DNA from 4 places in the Undibacterium sp. Di27W genome. Region 3 is predicted to be linked to each of the others. Evidence: predicted binding sites of a transcription regulator. Region 3 holds the regulator's gene; each other region holds the start of a gene.

What was found. Region 3 encodes sigma-54, which starts transcription at its own class of promoters, with help from an activator protein. Its sites were predicted from a motif close to TGGCANGNAANCTGCTTT; they were not measured.
Region 1: ACO0LF_RS16435 (ANTAR domain-containing response regulator) is a predicted target of sigma-54. The motif match lies at 2,555-2,572, and genes of this name have one in related genera.
Region 2: ACO0LF_RS15720 (nitrate/nitrite transporter) is a predicted target of sigma-54. The motif match lies at 3,318-3,335, and genes of this name have one in related genera.
Region 4: glnA (type I glutamate--ammonia ligase) is a predicted target of sigma-54. The motif match lies at 1,915-1,932, and genes of this name have one in related genera.

What each region holds. Positions count from the first base shown of each region.
Region 1 covers NZ_JBMPOS010000007.1:306,645-311,873, reverse strand. The annotation lists gene ybaK (Cys-tRNA(Pro) deacylase) at 1-128, shown strand, start outside; gene plsY (glycerol-3-phosphate 1-O-acyltransferase PlsY) at 220-849, shown strand; gene ACO0LF_RS16445 (cache domain-containing protein) at 945-1,406, shown strand; gene tsaD (tRNA (adenosine(37)-N6)-threonylcarbamoyltransferase complex transferase subunit TsaD) at 1,439-2,467, opposite strand; gene ACO0LF_RS16435 (ANTAR domain-containing response regulator) at 2,611-3,279, shown strand; gene ACO0LF_RS16430 (CmpA/NrtA family ABC transporter substrate-binding protein) at 3,673-4,842, shown strand; gene ntrB (nitrate ABC transporter permease) at 4,852-5,229, shown strand, end outside.
Region 2 covers NZ_JBMPOS010000007.1:125,350-130,578, forward strand. The annotation lists gene ACO0LF_RS15705 (molybdopterin-dependent oxidoreductase) at 1-149, opposite strand, end outside; gene nirD (nitrite reductase small subunit NirD) at 204-548, opposite strand; gene nirB (nitrite reductase large subunit NirB) at 564-2,993, opposite strand; gene ACO0LF_RS15720 (nitrate/nitrite transporter) at 3,365-4,579, shown strand; gene ACO0LF_RS15725 (protein kinase domain-containing protein) at 4,590-5,229, shown strand, end outside.
Region 3 covers NZ_JBMPOS010000012.1:92,114-97,342, forward strand. The annotation lists gene lptC (LPS export ABC transporter periplasmic protein LptC) at 1-543, shown strand, start outside; gene lptA (lipopolysaccharide transport periplasmic protein LptA) at 564-1,127, shown strand; gene lptB (LPS export ABC transporter ATP-binding protein) at 1,129-1,884, shown strand; gene ACO0LF_RS22220 (RNA polymerase factor sigma-54) at 1,896-3,386, shown strand; gene hpf (ribosome hibernation-promoting factor, HPF/YfiA family) at 3,494-3,841, shown strand; gene ACO0LF_RS22230 (enoyl-CoA hydratase/isomerase family protein) at 4,475-5,229, shown strand, end outside.
Region 4 covers NZ_JBMPOS010000020.1:11,016-16,244, forward strand. The annotation lists gene ACO0LF_RS28155 (DUF4124 domain-containing protein) at 1-201, opposite strand, end outside; gene glnA (type I glutamate--ammonia ligase) at 352-1,767, opposite strand; gene ACO0LF_RS28165 (putative bifunctional diguanylate cyclase/phosphodiesterase) at 2,386-4,194, shown strand; gene ACO0LF_RS28170 (rhodanese-like domain-containing protein) at 4,451-4,915, shown strand; tRNA gene ACO0LF_RS28175 (tRNA-Ser) at 5,024-5,113, shown strand; gene ACO0LF_RS28180 (hypothetical protein) at 5,227-5,229, shown strand, end outside.

The DNA of each region.
Region 1 (5,229 bases), on a different contig from region 3:
GCAGCATCCTGGCGCTGTCAAAAATTTATATCAACGGTGGCCAGCGTGGTTACCTGATAGGCATTGCACCAGATTTATTGCCCAGCCTCTTGCAGGCACATCCAGTGGATTGTGCCCTGGATGAATAGTCCCCAGGTTTGAAATCCCTGAATTGACTTACTTTGCTTTTTGCCTGGTTTATACTTGCCGGGCATTTCCCCATGAATCCTAAGGAATAAGATGAATACAATTTTGGCTGCAATTGCAGCTTATCTGCTGGGCTCACTATCTTTCGCTGTCGTGGTCAGCAAATTATTTGGATTGGCCGATCCACGTACCTATGGCTCAAAAAATCCTGGTGCCACCAATGTTTTGCGGAGTGGGAATAAAGCGGCCGCTGTCCTGACCTTATTGGGCGACGCATTCAAAGGCTGGTTGGCGGTGTGGCTGGCGATGCGGTTTCAACATCAATTTCAACTTGATGACAGCAGTATCGCCATTGTGGCCTTGGCTGTGTTCATCGGTCATTTATGGCCGGTGTTTTTCAAGTTTGTCGGCGGCAAGGGCGTGGCCACAGCAGCGGGCGTCCTGATAGGCATCGATATCTGGCTGGGGGTGGCCACATTGGTAAGCTGGATGATGGTGGCATTTGCGTTTCGCTACTCCTCGCTGGCAGCCCTGGTTGCGGCGATTTTCGCGCCTTTCTATTATGGTTTGTTATTCGGTCCTGATGTCAAAATGCTGGCTATCTCCATCATGTGTGCTTTGCTGATATATCGCCACAGCCAGAATATTGCAAATCTCATCGCGGGCAAGGAAAGCCGTCTGGGTAGTAAAAAAGATGCAACAAAAGTTGAAAAGAAAAAATAAATCTTCAATATTGCAAATAAATCTAGAATTATCCCTACCCCTCATTTATGCTTAAAAAGAAACATGCTTTTTTAATCATGAAGAGGGGTTTTCTTATGCTGACGCGATTTCAACAACTGTGGCTGGCAAGTTTTCTCTCTCTTTGTTTTTTGAGCATGTCCGTTGCTGCTGCGGAGCATGGTAGTGCCAATGAGGCCAAGGCCATGGTGCAAAAAGCCATAGACGCGATGAAAAAACATGGTGTCGATGCAACCATTGCCGAGATCAACAAGCGTGATGGACAGTATCAGGACCGCGACTTGTACGTGGTTGTGTATGACATGAATGGCAAAAATCTTGCCCACCTGAATCCCAAGATGGTAGGCAAGGAGATGCTGGACCTGACTGATGTCGATGGCAAATTCTTTATACGCGAGCGCATAGAATTAGTGAAGACCAAGGGCCGTGCCTGGCAGGATTATAAATTCGTGAATCCTACAACGAAGCAGATAGAGCCCAAGTCCATGTATGTGGAAAAATTCGAGAATACGATCGTTGGCTGTGGGATTTATAAATAGAAATCCCGTGCAAGCAAACTTATTCAGCTATTTTATGCAGCTATTAAGTCCTGTAAAGGCCAGCGCGGCTTGACATTGAAACCATAATCCCTGGTTGCCAGACCCGGATTGTTTTTCAGGCGCATGGCACCAGCAAAGGCGATCATTGCGCCATTGTCAGTACAAAACTCCAGCTCAGGGTAATACACCTGAAAGCGCTTCTTTGCCGCCGCGGCATTCAGGGATGCGCGCAACTGCTGGTTGGCACCCACACCACCAGCAATCACCAGACGCTTCAAGCTACTTTCCTTCATTGCAGTCACGCATTTGGCGGTCAGCACAGCGACAATGGCATCCACAAAACCACGGGCGATATTGGCTTTATCCTGTTCGCAGATATTTGCAGGATGGTTTTTGACGACGGTCAATACCGCGGTCTTCAAGCCAGAGAAGCTGAAATTCAAGTCTTTGGAATGCAGCATGGGGCGCGGGAATTGATAGGCTGCCGGGTCACCAAATTCTGCCATGCGTGAAATAGCCGGGCCACCGGGATAAGACAGGCCCAGCAATTTGGCGGACTTATCGAAAGCCTCACCGGCAGCATCGTCCAGGGTTTCGCCAAGTAATTGGTAACGACCAACGCCGTCAACACGCATCAACTGTGTATGTCCGCCAGAGACCAGCAGAGCAATGAAAGGGAATTCAGGTGGCTGGCTGGCCAGCAAGGGTGACAGCAGATGGCCTTCCAGATGATGGACACCCAGCACCGGTTTATCCAGCGCCATACCCAGGCCACAGGCAACCGAGGCACCTACCAGCAAAGCACCGGCGAGGCCAGGTCCCTGGGTGTAGGCAATCGCGTCTATGGCTTGTTTGTCTACGCCAGATTTATTCAACACCTCTGTCAGCAAGGGCAGAGCGCGGCGTATATGGTCGCGCGAAGCCAGCTCCGGCACGACACCGCCATATTCCTGGTGCATGGCGATTTGCGAGTGTAAGGCATGGGCCAGCAGACCGCGCTCTGTGTCATACAGGGCAAGACCGGTTTCGTCACAGGAGGATTCAACGCCGAGAACTATCATGTTTGTTTCTAAATGGGAGGGGAGTTAAGTCATTGCACATGCGGGCAAGAACACAAAACACTGCTTGCTCCCATATCAGGCAGGGATTGGAGCGATTCTTGCTATGACTCATATAACGTAATTATATCTGGCATGGGCCATCAATGCGCAGTAAAGCAAATAATGACGATGCGATAACACCAGCTTCCTCCAGTCTGCGGATCGTCGTGGTGAATACCGTTATCCAAAGCGAGGATGAGTTGCATGAGGAGGCTCAGGCGCAGCTGGCGCGCTCACGTGCCTTGCGCATCGGTCTGCTGCAAGCGGGCTATAACATCATTGCTGTCATTCCGGGTGACATCTATATGAGCGAGCGCATCACCCAGTTGCAGCCCGATATGATCATTATTGACGCTGAATCTGATTCGCGAGATGTACTAGAGCACATGGTCATGCTGACCCGCGATGCGCCACGGCCCATCGTTTTATTTACTGAAGATGGCAACCAGTCGAATATGGCGGCAGCCATGGAAGCCGGTGTCTCGGCCTATGTGGTTGCCGGTTTGCAGTCCGAGCGCATCAAGCCTGTGCTGGATGTCGCCATGGCACGCTTCCATGCAGATCAAAAGCTGCGTAGTGAATTATCTGATACCAAGGCCAAGCTGCAAGAGCGCAAAACCATAGAACGTGCCAAGGGGCTGTTGATGGAACGTCATCATCTTTCAGAAAATGAGGCTTATCAAAAAATGCGCAAACAAGCTATGGAAAAAAATCTCAAGCTGGTTGATCTTGCGCAGCGCATGCTGGACGTGGCTGATCTGCTGGGTGGCTAAGTCCAGATTTGTGCGTATAAATGGTGCAATGCGTCATTTAGGTGCGGTATTTTTTAATGAATTGCTGTTTCCTGTTGGGTTTAAGGAGCTAAATCGGGTTTTGGGGTTGGCACGGCAATTGCTGTATTGAGACAAAGTGCCAAAGCTGGTGCTTAAGAAAAAAGTGAGTCTGACTAACGGCGGTCACCTCACCAGACAAAGGTGTCTTTCCATACGGTTTATCCGTGGTGGGATGACATCTTTTTTCGTTACAGGAATTAATTTAGCTGGAGTGCAGACATGTTGAATCAGGAAGTTTCTAACAATCTCATCAAGACGCGGGAAGAAAATGAACCTAATTTCAAACGTCGCAGTTTCTTGCAAACCGCTGCGCTGGCAAGTGGGGCAGGCATCATGGGCTTGAGTACCGGTGGGGTATGGGCAGCGGGATCAGACAAGCCAGAAAAAGAAGAAGTGCATATAGGTTTTATTCCCCTGACTGATTGTGCTTCGGTAGTGATGGCATCGGTGCTTGGCTTTGATAAAAAATACGGTATCAAGATTATCCCCAGCAAAGAATCTTCCTGGGCCAGTGTGCGTGACAAGCTGGTCAATGGCGAACTCGATGCAGCCCATGTCTTGTATGGTTTGATCTATGGTGTGCAACTCGGTGTAGGCGGGAATAAAAAAGACATGGCTGTGTTGATGACGCTGAACAATAATGGCCAGGCCATTACCTTGTCGAAGAAGCTGGCAGAGAAGGGTGCAGTAGATGGTGCAGGCCTGGCCAGGCTCATGCAAACCGACAAGCGTGAATATACTTTCGCCCAGACTTTCCCTACCGGTACCCATGCCATGTGGTTGTATTACTGGCTCGCTGCACATGGTATCAACCCCATGAAAGATGCCAAGGTCATTACCGTGCCACCACCACAAATGGTGGCGAATATGCGGGTGGGGAATATGGACGGTTATTGTGTGGGTGAGCCCTGGAACCACAGGGCGATTGCTGACGGCATAGGCATCACGGCAGCAACGACACAGGATATCTGGAAAGATCATCCAGAAAAAGTATTGGGTACGACATCTGAATTCGTGCAGAAATATCCAAACACCGCGCGTGCGTTGGTCGCTGCGATTTTGGATGCTAGCCGCTGGATAGATGCATCGCTGTCCAACAAGACCAGGATGGCAGAAACCATCGCCGATAAATCCTATGTCAATACCTCGGTCGATGTCATTAATCAGCGTATTTTGGGGCGTTATCAAAATGGTCTGGGCAAGACCTGGGATGATCCCAATTACATGAAATTCTTTAATGATGGCGCGGTGAATTTCCCTTATCTGTCAGATGGCATGTGGTTCCTGACGCAGCATAAACGCTGGGGTTTGCTCAAAGCTGATCCTGATTACTTAGCCGTGGCAAAAGCAGTTAACCGCATAGATATCTACAAGGAGGCAGCGACCATGGCCAAGGTAGCTGTACCAAAAGATCCCATGCGCAGCAGCAAGTTCATGGACGGTACAGTCTGGGATGGTAAGAATCCTGCTGCCTATGCAGCTGCTTTCAAAATCAAGGCTTGAGGAGTCCTTATGAATACCTTGGTGCATGGTGCAATACCCGTAGCCGACGAGACTGCCAGCATAGCAACGACAGCAACGACAGCAAATACAGCGAAGGAAGTAACAGTGGTACAGGAGGTGAAACCCAAGAGAGAGAGAAAGCCAGGTTCATTGCGGCCCATTTTCCTGAGTGTGTTGCCGCCCTTGTTTGGCATAGGCATGCTGATACTGATATGGGAAATCATTGCGGTGAAAAACACGACTTTCCCTTCACCCTGGGTGACTTTGCAAGAAGCAATCAAGCTGTTTTCTGATCCTTTTTATCAAAAAGGCCCCAATGATCAAGGCATAGGCTGGAATATTTATGCGTCACTGAAGCGTGTGGCAGTCGGTTTTGGTTTGGCTGCG
Region 2 (5,229 bases), on a different contig from region 3:
TGCAGGGTACTGCCTTTGCTGCACAAACGACCAAAATTGGCTGGGTGCTCAGTGTCACCACGCACACCCAGTACTTGCTCGCCATCGCTTTCTATGACTACACCGCAACCGACGCCACAGTAACAACAGGTAGATTTGGTTTCAGTCATACATGCCTTTAAAAGCCCGCAACATAGTAATCATTTGTGAGCTTGTGCATTTTCTCATGCCTCTACTGCATGTGCCGACAATTCATTGGCATCAAGATAGACCTGACCTGCTTCCACTTTCAAACTGAATTTTTGTGTACAACCCACGTCCGGTGCAATCGCACAGCCCGTGGGTAAATCTATATTCCAGTTATGCAAGGGACAGGCTACCTTTTCGCCAAAGACGATGCCTTGCGATAAGGGGCCGCCTTTGTGCGGACATTTGTCCAGCAGGGCAAATATCTTGTTTTCGCTATTCCTGAAGATAGCCACATCCGGTTTGCTGTCACGGGCGACTACACGGGCGCCCAATACAGGTATGTCGTCAACGCGACAAATAACTTGCCATTCCTGATTCATGTTTTTTCCTTTCAATTAGGCTGGCAAGCGCTCAAACTGTCGTGTATCGACCTGGGCTTTTTCTGGTTCATGCCATGGATCAGATTCACCTTCCAGTGCAAACAGCAGATGTTGATACAGGTCTTTGCGACGGCCATGGTCTTCCAGAATAATTTTCTTTACATAGTCGAGGCCAACGCGGGCCAGGTAATGGACGGTACGTTCCAGATACCAGCCTTCCTCCCGATATAACTGCAAGAAGGCGCCGGTATATTCCATGACTTCTTCATGGGTTTTGAGTTTGACGAGGAATTGCGCGACTTCGGTTTTGATACCGCCATTGCCACCGACATAAATTTCCCAACCTGAATCAACACCGATGACACCAACGTCCTTGATACCGGCCTCGGCACAATTACGTGGGCAACCAGATACCGCCAGCTTGACCTTGTGTGGCGCATACATGCGTGCCAGTTCACGTTCCAGTTGTTGTCCCATGAGAGTGGAATTTTGCGTACCGAAACGGCACCATTCACTGCCCACGCAAGTTTTCACGGTACGCAAACCCTTGGCGTAGGCAAGGCCAGATGGCATACCCAGGTCTTGCCAGACGGCGCGCAAGTCTTCTTTCTTCACACCCAGCAAATCGATGCGCTGACCGCCGGTAACCTTAACTGTCGGTATCTTGAACTTATCGACAACGTCAGCAATCCTGCGCAATTCGCTGGCATTGGTTTCACCGCCCCACATACGCGGTATGACGGAGTAAGTACCATCCTTCTGGATATTTGCGTGTGAACGCTCGTTGATGAAACGCGATTGCGGATCATCCCTGGCTTCACGCGGCCAGGTAGAAATCAGGTAATAGTTGATGGCTGGCCGGCAACTGGAGCAACCATTAGGCGTACGCCATTCCATGAATTCCTGCACGCCAGCTACTGTCAGCAATTTGTTGACCTTGATCGCATCACGCACTTGCTGATGACTGTGATCAGTACAAGCGCACATGGGTTTGACTTTAGACGCAGTCGAATAATCACCACCCGCCGTGAACATGATGATCTGTTCTACCAGCCCGGTACAGGAGCCGCAAGATGCCGATGCCTTGGTATGCTTGCGCACATCGTCGAGTGTGAACAAGCCTTTTTCCTTGATGGCCTTGACGATGGTGCCCTTGCAGACACCGTTACAGCCGCAGACCTCGGCCTCATCCGGCATGGCAGCAGCCTTGGTGTGTCCTTCATGACCAACATCGCCAGTATTCGATTCCCCAAACATCAATGAGTCACGAATCTCGGCAATATTCTTACCTTCACGCAGCAGTTTGAAATACCAGCTGCCATCGACAGTATCGCCATAAAGGCAAGCACCAATCAGCTTGTCATCCTTCACCACGAGCTTCTTGTAAACACCACCTATGGGGTCGGACAAAATGATTTCTTCAGTATCCTTACCCCCCATGAATTCACCTGCAGAAAACAGATCTATGCCCGTCACTTTCAGTTTGGTGGAGGTGACTGAACCCTGGTAACGACCTATGCCAAAATTCGCTAGATGATTGGCACAGACCTTGGCCATTTCAAACAGAGGTGCGACCAGGCCATATACAGTGCCACGATGATTGACGCATTCGCCAACGGAATAAATACGTGGGTCATAAGTCTGCATGGTGTCATTGACGATGATGCCGCGATTGCAGTACAGACCAGCAGATTCTGCCAGCGCAGTATTAGGGCGTATGCCAACTGCCATGACGATCAGTTGCGCAGGGATTTCCAGGCCATCGGTAAAGCGTATGGCTTTCACATGACCAGCATCATCACCAATGATGGCTTCGGTATTCTTTTCCAGCAGGAAGTTCAGGCCGCGGTCTTCTAGGGATTTTTGCAACATCTTGCCAGCAACGGGATCAAGCTGACGCTCCATCAACCAGCCTGGCAAATGCACCACAGAGACACTCATGCCACGCATTTTCAAGCCATTTGCCGCTTCCAGACCCAGCAGGCCACCGCCAATGACGACAGCGTGAGTATGCTTTTCTGCCGCCTCTATCATTGTATTGGTGTCGTAGATATCGCGATAGGCTATTACGCCTTTCAGATCTTTGCCCGGTACAGGCAGCATGAAGGGCGTAGAACCCGTCGCCAGCAATAGACGGTCATATTCAGTTTGCGTGCCATCTTCGGCAATCACGACGCGCTTGTGGCGATCTATTTTGGTTATTTTTTTTCCGAGATGCAGGGTAATATTATTTTCTTCATACCAATCCACATCATTGAGCATGATGTCCTTGATGGTTTGCTCGCCAGCCAGTACGGGTGATAGCAGGATGCGGTTGTAATTGGCATAAGGTTCTGCACCAAATACGGTAATGTCATACAGGTCGGGGGCGATCTTGATTAATTCTTCCAGGGTACGCACACCTGCCATACCATTCCCTACCATCACTAGCTTAAGTTTCTTCATGGCTGCTCCTTTGCTTGTCTCCTCACACACTAAGCAAGAGCAATGCCAGTTCATTACCCCCAGAGAGAAGACCAGCCTGTTTTTATAAGCCCGCACCAATTTGACTGCACATTAATATGGTTTTCACCAAGAAAAACGGAGGATTCCTCTGCTGGCAGCAAGAGCAATGCCACTTATTGAAGCATGCGCCCAAAATCCTCATGGCACTCATAAAAAAAACAGTCATTCTGGTGCATTGCACCATTTAATTCAGGGTGCGCACAGTTTTTGCGCAGAAAGTTTTGTTTTCAATCAAGAAATATGCGAATCACCTGCACATTTTGATGGCACGTCCCTTGCAAGTGGCATGCATGTTCACTATTGGAGCGATCATGCAAAAAACTTCCTTCTGGAAAGCCGGGCACACGCCCACCTTATTGGCATCCTTCTTTTATTTCGACCTGAGTTTCATGGTCTGGGTATTGCTGGGGCCACTCGCCATCCAGATTTCCAAGGACCTAGGCCTGACTGCAGCACAAAAAGGCCTGGTCGTCGCCACCCCCTTATTGGCTGGTGCCTTGCTACGCATCGTCATGGGCGTGCTGGTCGATCATTTAAAACCCAAGAAAGCAGGATTGATAGGCCAGATCGTCGTGCTGATAGGCTTGTGCTGGGCATGGCTGGGTAATTTGCACACTTATGAACAACTGCTGTTCCTCGGCGTGATCCTGGGTGTCGCAGGTTCTGCCTTTGCCGTGGCATTGCCGCTGGCATCGCGCTGGTATCCGCCTGAGCATCAGGGCACTGCTTTAGGGATTGCGGGTGCAGGCAATTCCGGCACCGCCTTTGCGGCCCTGTTTGCGCCAGCGCTGGCAATTGCCTTTGGCTGGCAAAACGTGTTTGGCCTGGCGCTGATACCATTATTGATTGCCTTGGCGGTTTACCTGATTTTCGCCAAGGATGCACCGGGTGATACACCAAGCAAATCATTGACTGAATACCTGGCTGTGCTGAAAGACAAGGACGCCTGGTGGTTCATGTTCTTTTACAGTGTCACTTTTGGAGGTTTCTCTGGCCTGGCCTCTTCCCTGACCATTTATTTCAATACCCAGTATGGTTTAACGCCCGTCACGGCAGGTTATTTCACTGCCGCCTGCGTTTTTGCCGGGTCGCTGGTGCGTCCTATGGGTGGTCGTATTGCTGACCGCATAGGTGGGATCAAAACCCTGTCTGTCATGTACACCATCGCTTCTGCCTTCCTGTTCATTGCAGCTACAGGTTTGCAATCAGCAAGCACCGCTGTATGTGTCTTTGTGGTTGCCATGCTGGCTCTGGGTACGGGCAATGGTGCGGTATTCCAACTGGTGCCGCAGCGTTTCCGTAAGGAGATGGGTGTCATGACTGGCCTGGTAGGCATGGCTGGCGGCATAGGCGGTTTTTATCTGGCTGCCAGCATGGGTTATTCACGCCAGCTCACCGGCAGTTATCAAATAGGCTTGTCGATTTTCGCCAGCCTCGCCATCATCGCCTTGCTGGGTTTATCATTGGTCAAGAAACGCTGGCGCACGACCTGGGGCTCTGCCGCCATGACTACAGCAAAAATTTAATCCATCGCATATGCCATTGACAGTCAGCACAGGACATCACAGCGTAGCCGGTTTACGCCCACGTAATGAAGACTTTGTCGGCATGGTCACGCCAGGCGAACCCGAGCTATCCTGCAAGGGCATGGTGTTGGCCGTGGCTGACGGCGTCTCTGGCAATGAAGGCGGGCGTGAAGCGGCTGAATATGTAGTACGTGGCCTGCTGACCGATTACTATGCCACGCCTGACACCTGGGAAGTAACGACTGCACTCGACAAGGTGCTGGTCGCCATGAATAGCTGGGTGCAGCAACAGGGATCGGTACGCCGCGAACTGGCAGGCATGGCCACCACCATGACCTCACTGGTCTTGCGCGGACGCATGTATTACAGCGCCCATGTGGGCGATACCCGCTGCTACCTGTTGCGTGACGGTGCGTTGCAAAAACTGACCCAGGACCATGTCTGGGACAGACCAGAGATGCAACATGTGCTGACCCGCGCCATAGGCCTGGACAATCACCTCGTCATCGATCATGGTATGGGTGAGCTGCGTGTCAATGATGTCTTTTTACTGGCTTGTGATGGCATCTGGGCCAGCCTCACCGAATATGATCTGACAGATTTTTTGAAGCAGGTCAGCGCAGGCAAGCTGAGCAGTGAGGCGTCCTGCG
Region 3 (5,229 bases):
CGCAATGGCGACGATGAACAAAACCGCAGCGCAGCCAGATCAGCACCTGATTACTATGTAGAGAAATTCAATTTCATACGCCTGTCGAATAATGGCAAGGCCAATTACCATATTACTGGTGACAGCCTGGTACATCTGCCGCGTAACGACAATATAGAAATCAAGCATCCGCAGATCAACAGCTTTGATCAGGACCGGCCACCCTTGCATCTGCGGGCCGACCTGGCCGTGGTGTCGCAAAAATCCAATGTCATCACACCCAAGCGTGAGCATGATGAAGTGCATTTATATGACAATGTCAGCATGGAAAGGCCAGAGGGCCTGAGTTCGCAATTCGTGCATGTGGAATCGGATTATCTATTGCTATTGCCAGATGATGATGTTGTCAAGACCGATAAGCCCATCACCATCACCACCGGTAAATCGACATCGACCGCAACCGGTATGCTGGCCAATAACTCTACCCAACACCTGGCCCTGTTAAGCAAAGTCCGCATCCTGCTCAAGAAGCGTGAAGCGGTGAATGCAGTTAAAACCAAATAATTGAGAAAGCGATCATCTCCATGACACTTACTAAATTCGGCATTACCCATTTATTCGGCCTGGCCTGCCTGGGCCTGGTCAGTGCAACTGCATATGCAGAAAAAGCCGACAGCAACAAGGAAACCGTCATCGAAGCCGGTTATGGCGAGAGCGATGGCAAGACCAGCGTGCGCAGATTATCCAAGGGTGTCGCCCTGGTGCGTGGCACTCTGAATGTCAAGGCAGAAAATGCCGTCGTCACCGAGGCGCCGAATGGTGATCAATTTGTAGTACTGACTGGTGGCAGCAATCGCAAAGTCACCTTCCGCCAAAAGCGCGATGGCGGACCTGATCTGTGGGTAGATGGCGAAGCTGAACGTGCGGAATACAATCAAAGCACGGAAATCGTCAAATTCTTTTCCAAGGCCAAGGTACGCTATCTGGAAGGCACTAAAGTCACCCAGGAACAGGCTGGCGAATACCTGTCTTATGACAGCAAGAATGAAGTCTTTGTAGGCACTAACTCCACCAGTGGCCAGTTTGTAGAAGGTTCGGGCAGCCTGAAAATCATCTTGCAACCAAAACCAGAAAAACAGGCTAATTAAGATGACAGCACAGTCAGGCAGCACCTTGCTGGTCAAGGGTTTGCAAAAACGTTATGGTGCACGCCAGGTCGTGCGCGATGTTTCCCTGCTATTGAAAAGTGGTGAAGTGGTGGGTTTGCTGGGGCCGAATGGTGCAGGCAAAACCACTTCTTTCTACATGATCGTTGGTCTGGTACCTTCCGATGCTGGCGATATCATTATTGATGATGTCAATATCTCGCAACTGCCCATCCATGAGCGCGCCGTGCTCGGCCTGTCTTACCTTCCGCAGGAAGCATCAGTGTTCCGCAAGTTGACGGTAGAAGACAATATCCGTGCGGTACTGGAATTGCAAAAAGACAGCGATGGCAAATTCCTCGGCAGCAAGAAAATCGAGCAAAGGCTGAATGCCTTGCTGGCAGATTTGCAAATAGAAAAAATACGCGAGAGCCAGGCTTTGTCACTGTCAGGTGGTGAACGCCGCCGCGTCGAGATTGCCCGTGCACTGGCCACCAATCCACGCTTTGTCTTGCTGGATGAGCCCTTTGCCGGCGTTGATCCTATCGCTGTCATCGAAATCCAGCGTATCGTCCGCTTCCTCAAGGAACGCGGCATAGGCGTTTTGATCACCGATCATAATGTGCGCGAAACCCTGGGCATCTGCGATCACGCTTACATCATCAATCAAGGCGCGGTACTTGCCAGCGGCAAGCCTGACGACATCATACAAAATGAATCTGTACGTCGCGTTTATCTCGGAGAACACTTCCGGATGTGACGGGAATCATCATGAAACAAAGCCTGCAACTACGTACCTCACAACATCTGGCCTTAACGCCGCAATTGCAGCAATCAATACGATTATTGCAGTTATCGACTTTGGAATTGCATCAGGAGCTGGAGACGCTGCTGACCGATAATCCCATGCTGGAACGCGTCGATGATCCACTCGACCATGCGGTTCGCCTGCTGGCCGATGGTGCCATCAATACAACAAGTACCTCGGCTGACGCAGGCATGGAAGCACCTGCGCAAAGAGAAGAAAGCGATAAATCCACCGAGCCAGCCGCTGCCGATGCCGAAACGGTCATCAGCAATGACAGCACCAGCTCCAGCGAAGAAGACTGGGGCTTTGATGATGTGCAGCATGGCAGCAAATCTGGTGATGATGAAGATGGCCGTCCACAACTGGGAGCAGCCCACATCACCCTGCGTGAACATCTACTGGAGCAAATGCGCCTGAACCTGCGTGAGCCGCGTGACCGTGCCCTGGTCGAACTGATGATAGATGCGCTGGACAGCAATGGTTACCTGACTGAAACCCTGGATGAAATACATGCCAGTTTGCCATTGGAACTCTGTGTAGAAGCAGAAGAACTGGCCTTTGCCCTGAATATGCTGCAAAGCTTTGACCCGGCTGGTGTCGGTGCGCGCAGCCCTTCAGAATGCCTGGCCCTGCAAATCAGGCGCATGCCCAAAGTGGCTTTTGTCACACGCAGACTGGCATTGCAAATTGTTGAAACACAACTGGCTTTATTTGCACAAAGAGACTTCACCAAACTCAAGAAAATTCTCGACTGCGATGATGAAGATTTGCGCGATGCACAAACCATCATACGCCTGTGCCAGCCACGGCCTGGCATTGCCTTTGCCGCCGATGAATCAGATTATGTGGTGCCGGATGTGATCGTCAGAAAGTCTGGCAATGGCTGGCAAGTCATGCTGAATCAGGATGTCATGCCCAGGCTGCGAGTCAGCAGCGTGTATGCCAATATCATGAAGCAAAACCGTGGTGAAGCTGGCCTGGGTGCGCAATTGCAGGAAGCCCGCTGGCTCATCAAAAATATGCGGCAACGCTTTGACACTATTTTGCGCGTTGCACAAGCGATAGTTGAAAGGCAACGCAATTTTTTCACCCATGGTGCCGTTGCCATGCGACCCCTTGTTTTGCGCGAAATTGCTGATACACTAGGATTACACGAGAGCACTATCTCACGTGTGACAACCCAAAAATACATGTTGACCCCACATGGCATGTTTGAGTTGAAGTACTTTTTCGGCAGCCATGTCGCGACGGAAACAGGGGGTGAAGCATCTTCCACCGCGATACGTGCACTCATCAAGCAGTTGATAGGAGCAGAAGACCAGAAAAGCCCACTCTCTGATAGCAAAATTGCAGACATGCTGGGTGAACAGGGCATGGTAATTGCCCGGCGGACAGTTGCCAAATACCGTGAAGCCCTGAAAATCCCCCCAGTCAGTTTGCGTAAATCTTTGTAAGTAGTCCTTGTAATCACGGTTTGAATTGCTATATATGATTTAGCTCAAGGCAAATAAATGCCAAGAGTGTATCGTTACAGCAAGCAACATCACTATAGGAGCACAGTATGAATCTCACCATCAGTGGACACCACGTCGAAGTAACTCCTGCAATTCGTGAATATGTACATACCAAACTAGAACGTATCAGGCGACATTTCGACCAGGTCATTGATATCGCCGTCATCCTGACGGTGGACAAGCTCCGGGAAAAGGAAAAACGACACAAAGCCGACATTAATTTGCATATCAGCGGTAAAGATATCCACGTTGAAAGTCTGGCGCATGATCTTTATGCAGCAATCGATGCACTGGTAGACAAACTTGATCGCCAGGTCATCAAGCACAAAGATAAAATGCAAGACCATCAGCACGACGCCATCAAGCACATACCTGATCCGGCATCGGCTTCATAAGACCCCGGTCCTTACCCTAACAGGTTGTGGACATCCAAAACAAGGACGCTAAAGGCGTCCTTTTTGTTGGGTGAGTGGTTTTGAAATAAATAATATTTCTCAATCTATTCAGTTGATTGCCATATGGCAATCCGTACACGTATTAACGTCATTCCAGCGTGCTTTTGGCTGGAATCCAGCGGCGTTCGGTGTATGCCACGAAGTTTATTCACGCCAGAATCGTAAGACTTTGCGAGCTGGATTTTGAAATACCTGCATTCGTATTTGAAGATTGCTCGCCGGTGATAGACCGGCGGCTACTCCCTTTTCTTGCTCGCCAAGAAAAGGAAGCAAAAGAAGGCGACCCAGGCGTCGTCGCCCCTGCGGGGTTCCCGTTTATGCAGTACAAAAAATGGGAAGGCCCGAAACTCGCCTGCGGCTCAGACAGCGGTCCTTCTCTTTCCATTTTCTGTACTGCACAAACGGCGCCGACACATGGGAACTGCCGAAAGTCAAAAACAACCCCAAAGTCAAACCCAACGGCAACGAGCATGCCGTCCTTACTCTATTTCCTCATAAACATATACACCCCGTGACGCCCAAGCCTGACAAAGTTAAAATAGCAGCTTCATCCCCTACACTGCATAGTCCATCATGAGCGAATTTGTCCTCACCTCCGTCAAGAACAATATAGGCTATATCACCCTTGACAGACCCAAAGCCTTGAACTCGCTGTCTCTCGATATGGTGCGAGCATTGACGGCGACCTTGCTGGCCTGGCAGGATGATCAAAGTGTGCGTGCCGTGTTTATTCACAGCAGCAGCGAGAAGGCATTTTGTGCTGGTGGGGATATCCGTTTTTTCTATGATGTCGGCACTGCTACTCCGAAAGGTGACTCGGCCCTGCTGGAAGATTTTTTCACAGAAGAATATGCCTTAAATCATTTAATCCATTTCTACCCAAAACCTTATATCGCGCTGATGAATGGCGTCGTCATGGGTGGTGGCATGGGTATCGCCCAGGCAGGGTCAGATTGCCGTTTGCGCATTGTCACTGAGCGTACCAAGATGGCCATGCCGGAAGTGAATATCGGTCTTTTCCCTGATGTCGGCGGTGGTTATTTCCTGTCACGCACTGAGGGTGAAATTGGTACTTACCTGGGACTGACTGGTGAGATCATTACTGCCGCTGATGCTATCTATGCAGGGCTGGCAGATATCTACATCCCCACCGCTGAAATACCAGCATTGATGAATTTGCTCAGCGAAAGCGCGGCCACGGACCTGCACGTGGCAATACGTGATTTCGCAGCTAGCTTTGCAGACCAGGCAAAGCCGGATACCAGCAAACTGGCCGCGCAACATGCGGCCATCAATGACATCTTCGCAGGTAATAGTGTCACTACCAT
Region 4 (5,229 bases), on a different contig from region 3:
TTTGCCTTGCGGTTTCTTACCCGGCGCAGGCAATGTTGGCGCCGGAACAACGGTGATACCCTGCAAATCCACCTTCTTGCAACCTTTGACTGCGCCTGTATTTTTGTATTCTTTTTTACCATTATCATCCACGCACAGGTACACATCACCCTGCGCATAGGCAAACGCCTGCACACCAATAAAGAGAATAAGGCCTGACAAAAGTCGATTCATAGGAAAGCAATAATCATTAACAGACTGATAGTGTATGTCATGCAGCGCTGCAACACAATTACTGAGAAATTAGCATTTGTAACAAAAAAAGCGAGGTTACCCTCGCTTTTTTGTCTATTTACTCAGACTTTACTCAAATTACAGAGAGTAATACATGTCGAATTCAACAGGATGAGTTGTCATGCGGAAGCGTTGTACTTCTTGCATTTTCAAATCAATGTAGGCATCGATCATGCTGTCACTGAATACACCACCGCGTGTCAGGAACTCGCGGTCTTTATTCAATGCTTCCAGTGCTTCTTCCAGAGATGCACACACTGTTGGGATCAATGCATCTTCTTCTGGTGGCAAATGGTAGAGATCTTTGCTGGCTGCTTCACCAGGATGAATCTTGTTCTGTACGCCATCCAGACCCGCCATCATCAATGCAGCAAAGCACAGGTATGGGTTAGCCAGTGGATCAGGGAAACGTGTTTCGATACGGCGGCCCTTAGGATTGGCAACGTAAGGAATACGGATGGAAGCAGAACGGTTGCGGGCAGAGTAAGCCAGTTTCACTGGAGCTTCATAGCCTGGCACCAGACGTTTGTAAGAATTGGTACCTGGATTAGTGATCGCATTCAATGCTTTTGCATGCTTGATGATACCGCCGATGTAGTACAGGGCGAAATCAGACAAACCAGCATAGCCGTCGCCAGCGAACAGGTTTTTGCCATCTTTCCAGATGGATTGATGCACGTGCATGCCAGAACCGTTGTCGCCAACGATAGGCTTAGGCATGAAAGTCGCTGTCTTGCCATAAGTGTGGGCAACATTCCAGACTACGTATTTCAGGTTTTGTGTCCAGTCAGCGCGCTCTACCAGAGTAGAGAACTTGGTGCCGATTTCATTTTGACCAGCGCCAGCCACTTCATGGTGATGCACTTCAACCGGGATACCCAGGGATTCCAGGATCAAACACATTTCAGAACGCATGTCCTGAAAGCTGTCGACTGGAGGAACCGGGAAGTAACCGCCTTTGACCGTAGGACGGTGGCCAGTATTGCCGCCTTCCAGTTTCTCGCCTGTCGTCCAGGAAGCTTCGTCAGAATCAATCTTGACGAAACAGCCAGACATATCCACTTTCCAGCGTACGCTGTCGAAAATGAAGAATTCTGGTTCTGGGCCAAAGTAAGCGGTGTCACCAATGCCAGAGGATTTCAAATAAGCTTCAGCACGTTTCGCGATGGAACGTGGATCGCGGTCATAGCCCTTGCCATCAGATGGCTCGATCACGTCACATTGCATGAACAATGTGGTTTCTTCAAAGAATGGATCAATATTGGCAGTAGATGGATCAGGCATCAGCAACATGTCAGATGCTTCAATACCTTTCCAGCCAGCGATAGACGAGCCGTCAAATGCGTGGCCAGATTCGAATTTATCGATGTCGAACTGGGAAATTGGAACAGTTACGTGCTGTTCTTTGCCTCGGGTATCAGCAAAACGAAAATCAACGAATTTGACTTCGTTATCTTTCGCCATTTTCAAGACTTCTGCGGCTGTCATTGCCATGTGAAACTCCTCTGAGAGCTAAAAAATAAATTCGGAAATTGCTGAGTGCTGCGCCTGCCAGTTTTGTGCGATATGAAACAATAGACAAACCTTATCTTACTGCCCCTACCAACAACATCCACCTGGCGGCTCAACTCACCGGGGATAATAGCAGAAACCATGCCATCATCCAGATCGTGTATATATAAATACGAAATTTGTTAAATGCTTGTTTTTGTGGCGTTTTCCTGAGCAAAAGTAAAACAGCTTAACAAACAGGCAAAACACAGATTGCACCAAAACAATGCGCCGAAAATAAAAAGATCAATTTTGGTGCATTATTAATTTAAAGCTGCTGCCGCGCATTTTTTTGGTGCGTTTTTAAGTTTATCAAAAACGACTCCATTTTATAGTGTCAGCTCGTGCAAAATATTTCATAAAAAATAAGCAAGCTTGATCAAAATCAACTTTTCTTTGCATAGACGTATGTGAAATCGACACTCATTTAGACTGTCACCATCTTTACCAGTCTGACCGCGTGCCAGTCACAAAGATCCAGCACAGAACTGCCGCTTCGCTGGCAGTGTTTTTTTCAGCTTATATATTATGTTGCCCCACCCCAGCCGGCGAAAGCCATTTTTGCTTGCCGCCCTGAGCTTTGTCCTGTCCTTGCTGGCAAGCACCTCCGTGACACTGAAACTGATCAGACTGCGGCAAGAAGCAGGTGAGCAAAAAAAACGGCTCAAAAAAATCATTTGCAAACAGCGGGCAAAGCGCAAACACATAGAAGAAGACTTGCGCATCGCCGCCATTGCCTTTGAGGCCCAGGAAGGCATGGTCATCACCGACCAGCACCGCACCATTTTGCGCGTCAACAATGCTTTCACCCGCATCACTGGCTATAGCCGCGAAGAAGCACTGGGCAAACAAACCAGTCTACTCAAATCAGGGCTGCATGGTGCTGGCTATTATGAAGACATGGGCAAGCAACTGGACGCCAATGCCTATTGGCAAGGCGAAATCTGGAACCGCAGGAAAAATGGTGAAGTCTATCCAGAATGGCTGACCATTACTGCCGTCAAAAACCAGCGCGACCAGGTCATCAACTATGTCGCCACCATGCTGGACATTACTCAGAGAAAAGCAGCAGAGGCCAAACTCGAGCACCTGGCCTATCACGACCCGCTGACCGGGCTGGCCAACCGCAGACTATTAATAGACCGTCTGCAACACAGCCTGCTGGCAAAGAGCCGCAGCAATCTGTATGGCGCAGTGCTCTTCCTTGATCTGGATAATTTCAAAACCATCAATGACAGCAGTGGCCATGGCAGAGGTGACATGCTCTTGCAAGTGGTCGCGAAACGCCTGGAACACAGCATACGCAAAGGCGACACCCTGGCCCGCTATGGAGGCGATGAATTTGTCTTGTTACTCGAAGAACTCAGCGACAACATACGGGAAACCGCGATAGAAACCCAAATGATCGCTACCAAGATACAGGCCGACCTGCGTGCATCCTATGAGCTTGAACACATCGAATACCACAGCAGCGCCAGCATAGGCATCACCCTGTTTGACAAACAAAATAGCTCGGCAGAAGAATTGTTGAAACAGGTTGAAGTCGCCATGTATGAAGCTAAGGCCAGCGGCGGCAACAGCTTCCGTTTCTTTGACAAAGACATGCTCGACATCGTCAACACCCGCGCCGCCCTCGAAGCCGATATGCGCCATGGGCTGCAACAAGGACAATTCGTTTTATATTACCAGGCACAGGTCAACAGCGCAGGCCAGATCACAGGCGCAGAAGCCCTGGTGCGCTGGCAGCATCCACAAAAGGGCCTGGTGCCACCATCTGACTTCATCCCCCTGGCAGAAGAATCCGGCCTCATCCTCAGCCTGGGTGCCTGGATACTGGATAACGCCTGCGCCAAACTGGCAGAATGGCAAAACAGCGAAGATACAAAAAAACGCACACTGGCTGTGAATGTCAGCGCCCGTCAATTCAGGCAAAACGATTTTGTCGCACAAATACTGGATAACATCGCCCGCCACCAGATCGATGCCAGCAAACTCAAACTGGAATTGACCGAAAGCCTGCTGGTCGACAATGTCGAAGCCACCATAGAAAAGATGAACCAACTAAAAACCACAGGCGTGGGATTTTCACTGGATGACTTTGGCACCGGTTACTCTTCACTCTCCTATCTCAAGCGCCTGCCGCTGGATCAACTCAAGATAGACCAATCCTTCGTCCGCGATATCCTCAGCAATACCAATGACGCCGTCATCACCAGGACCATCATTGCCCTGGGCCAGAGCCTGGGCCTGGCCGTGATTGCTGAAGGCGTGGAAACCATAGGCCAGCGCGATTTCCTGCAACAGCAAGGCTGCCTTTCCTATCAGGGTTACCTGTACGGCAAACCCAGCGCCGATTTAGATTTAATATAGGACTTATGCAAAACCGCCCGAGCTGCGTTGCAGCTCCCGCATTTAGTAAATTCGGTACTAAAGTACTGTCTTCGTCGCTACGGTGTAGTCGGGGTTTCAGACAACATGTTGACTGCCGACGGAACGAACCTCTCTTGCAAGAGAGGTTTCCTAAGGCGATAGCCTTGCTGGGACAATTTTGCGCAAGCCCTGATATAAACTAGCGGACACATCAGAAGTACTTTTTTGCAATCGCCATTTCATCAAGGGAACCACCATGTCCACAGATCAAACCCTGCAAACCGCCCGCCAGCGCGGCCAGGAACAAGCCCTGCCCTATGCTGGCGCAGTCACCCCGCAAGAAGCCTATGCCCTGCTGCAAAGTGACAGCAAGGTATTACTCATCGACGTGCGCACCAATGCCGAACGCGACTGGGTAGGCAGGGTCAACATCCATCCAGAGCAACACCTGGCCGTACAATGGAGCCTCTACCCCGGCGGCACACCCAACCCAGACTTCCTGGCGCAACTGCAAACCAGCGCAGCAGACAAGGGGAGCATCATCCTCTTCCTCTGCCGCTCCGGCGTACGCTCCCGCCACGGCGCCAAGCTGGCAACAGAAAACGGCTACACCAATTGCTTTGACATCCGGCAAGGCTTTGAAGGCGACAAGGACGAACAAGGCCACAGAAAAACCCTGGGCGGCTGGTGCCAGCAGGGCCTGCCATGGCTGGGTGCTTAACTTGATGCATAAACAAGATTTACAAAAAACAAGAAAAAGCTTCCATATTGAAGTTTGCTTTGCTAGAATAGCGGACTTCGCTGTTACGGCAAGTTACTAGCGAATGCAGGAGAGGTGGATGAGTGGTTTAAGTCACACGCCTGGAAAGCGTGCGTAGGTTTATCCCTACCGGGGGTTCGAATCCCCCCTTCTCCGCCATGAATATAAAAGCCCTTGGATGATTCCAAGGGCTTTTTGTTTTTATGCAAAAATAATATTCAGCTCAATTTACCTTGAGCAAGATTGCTTGGCTGAACAAGACCAAATTTTGTATG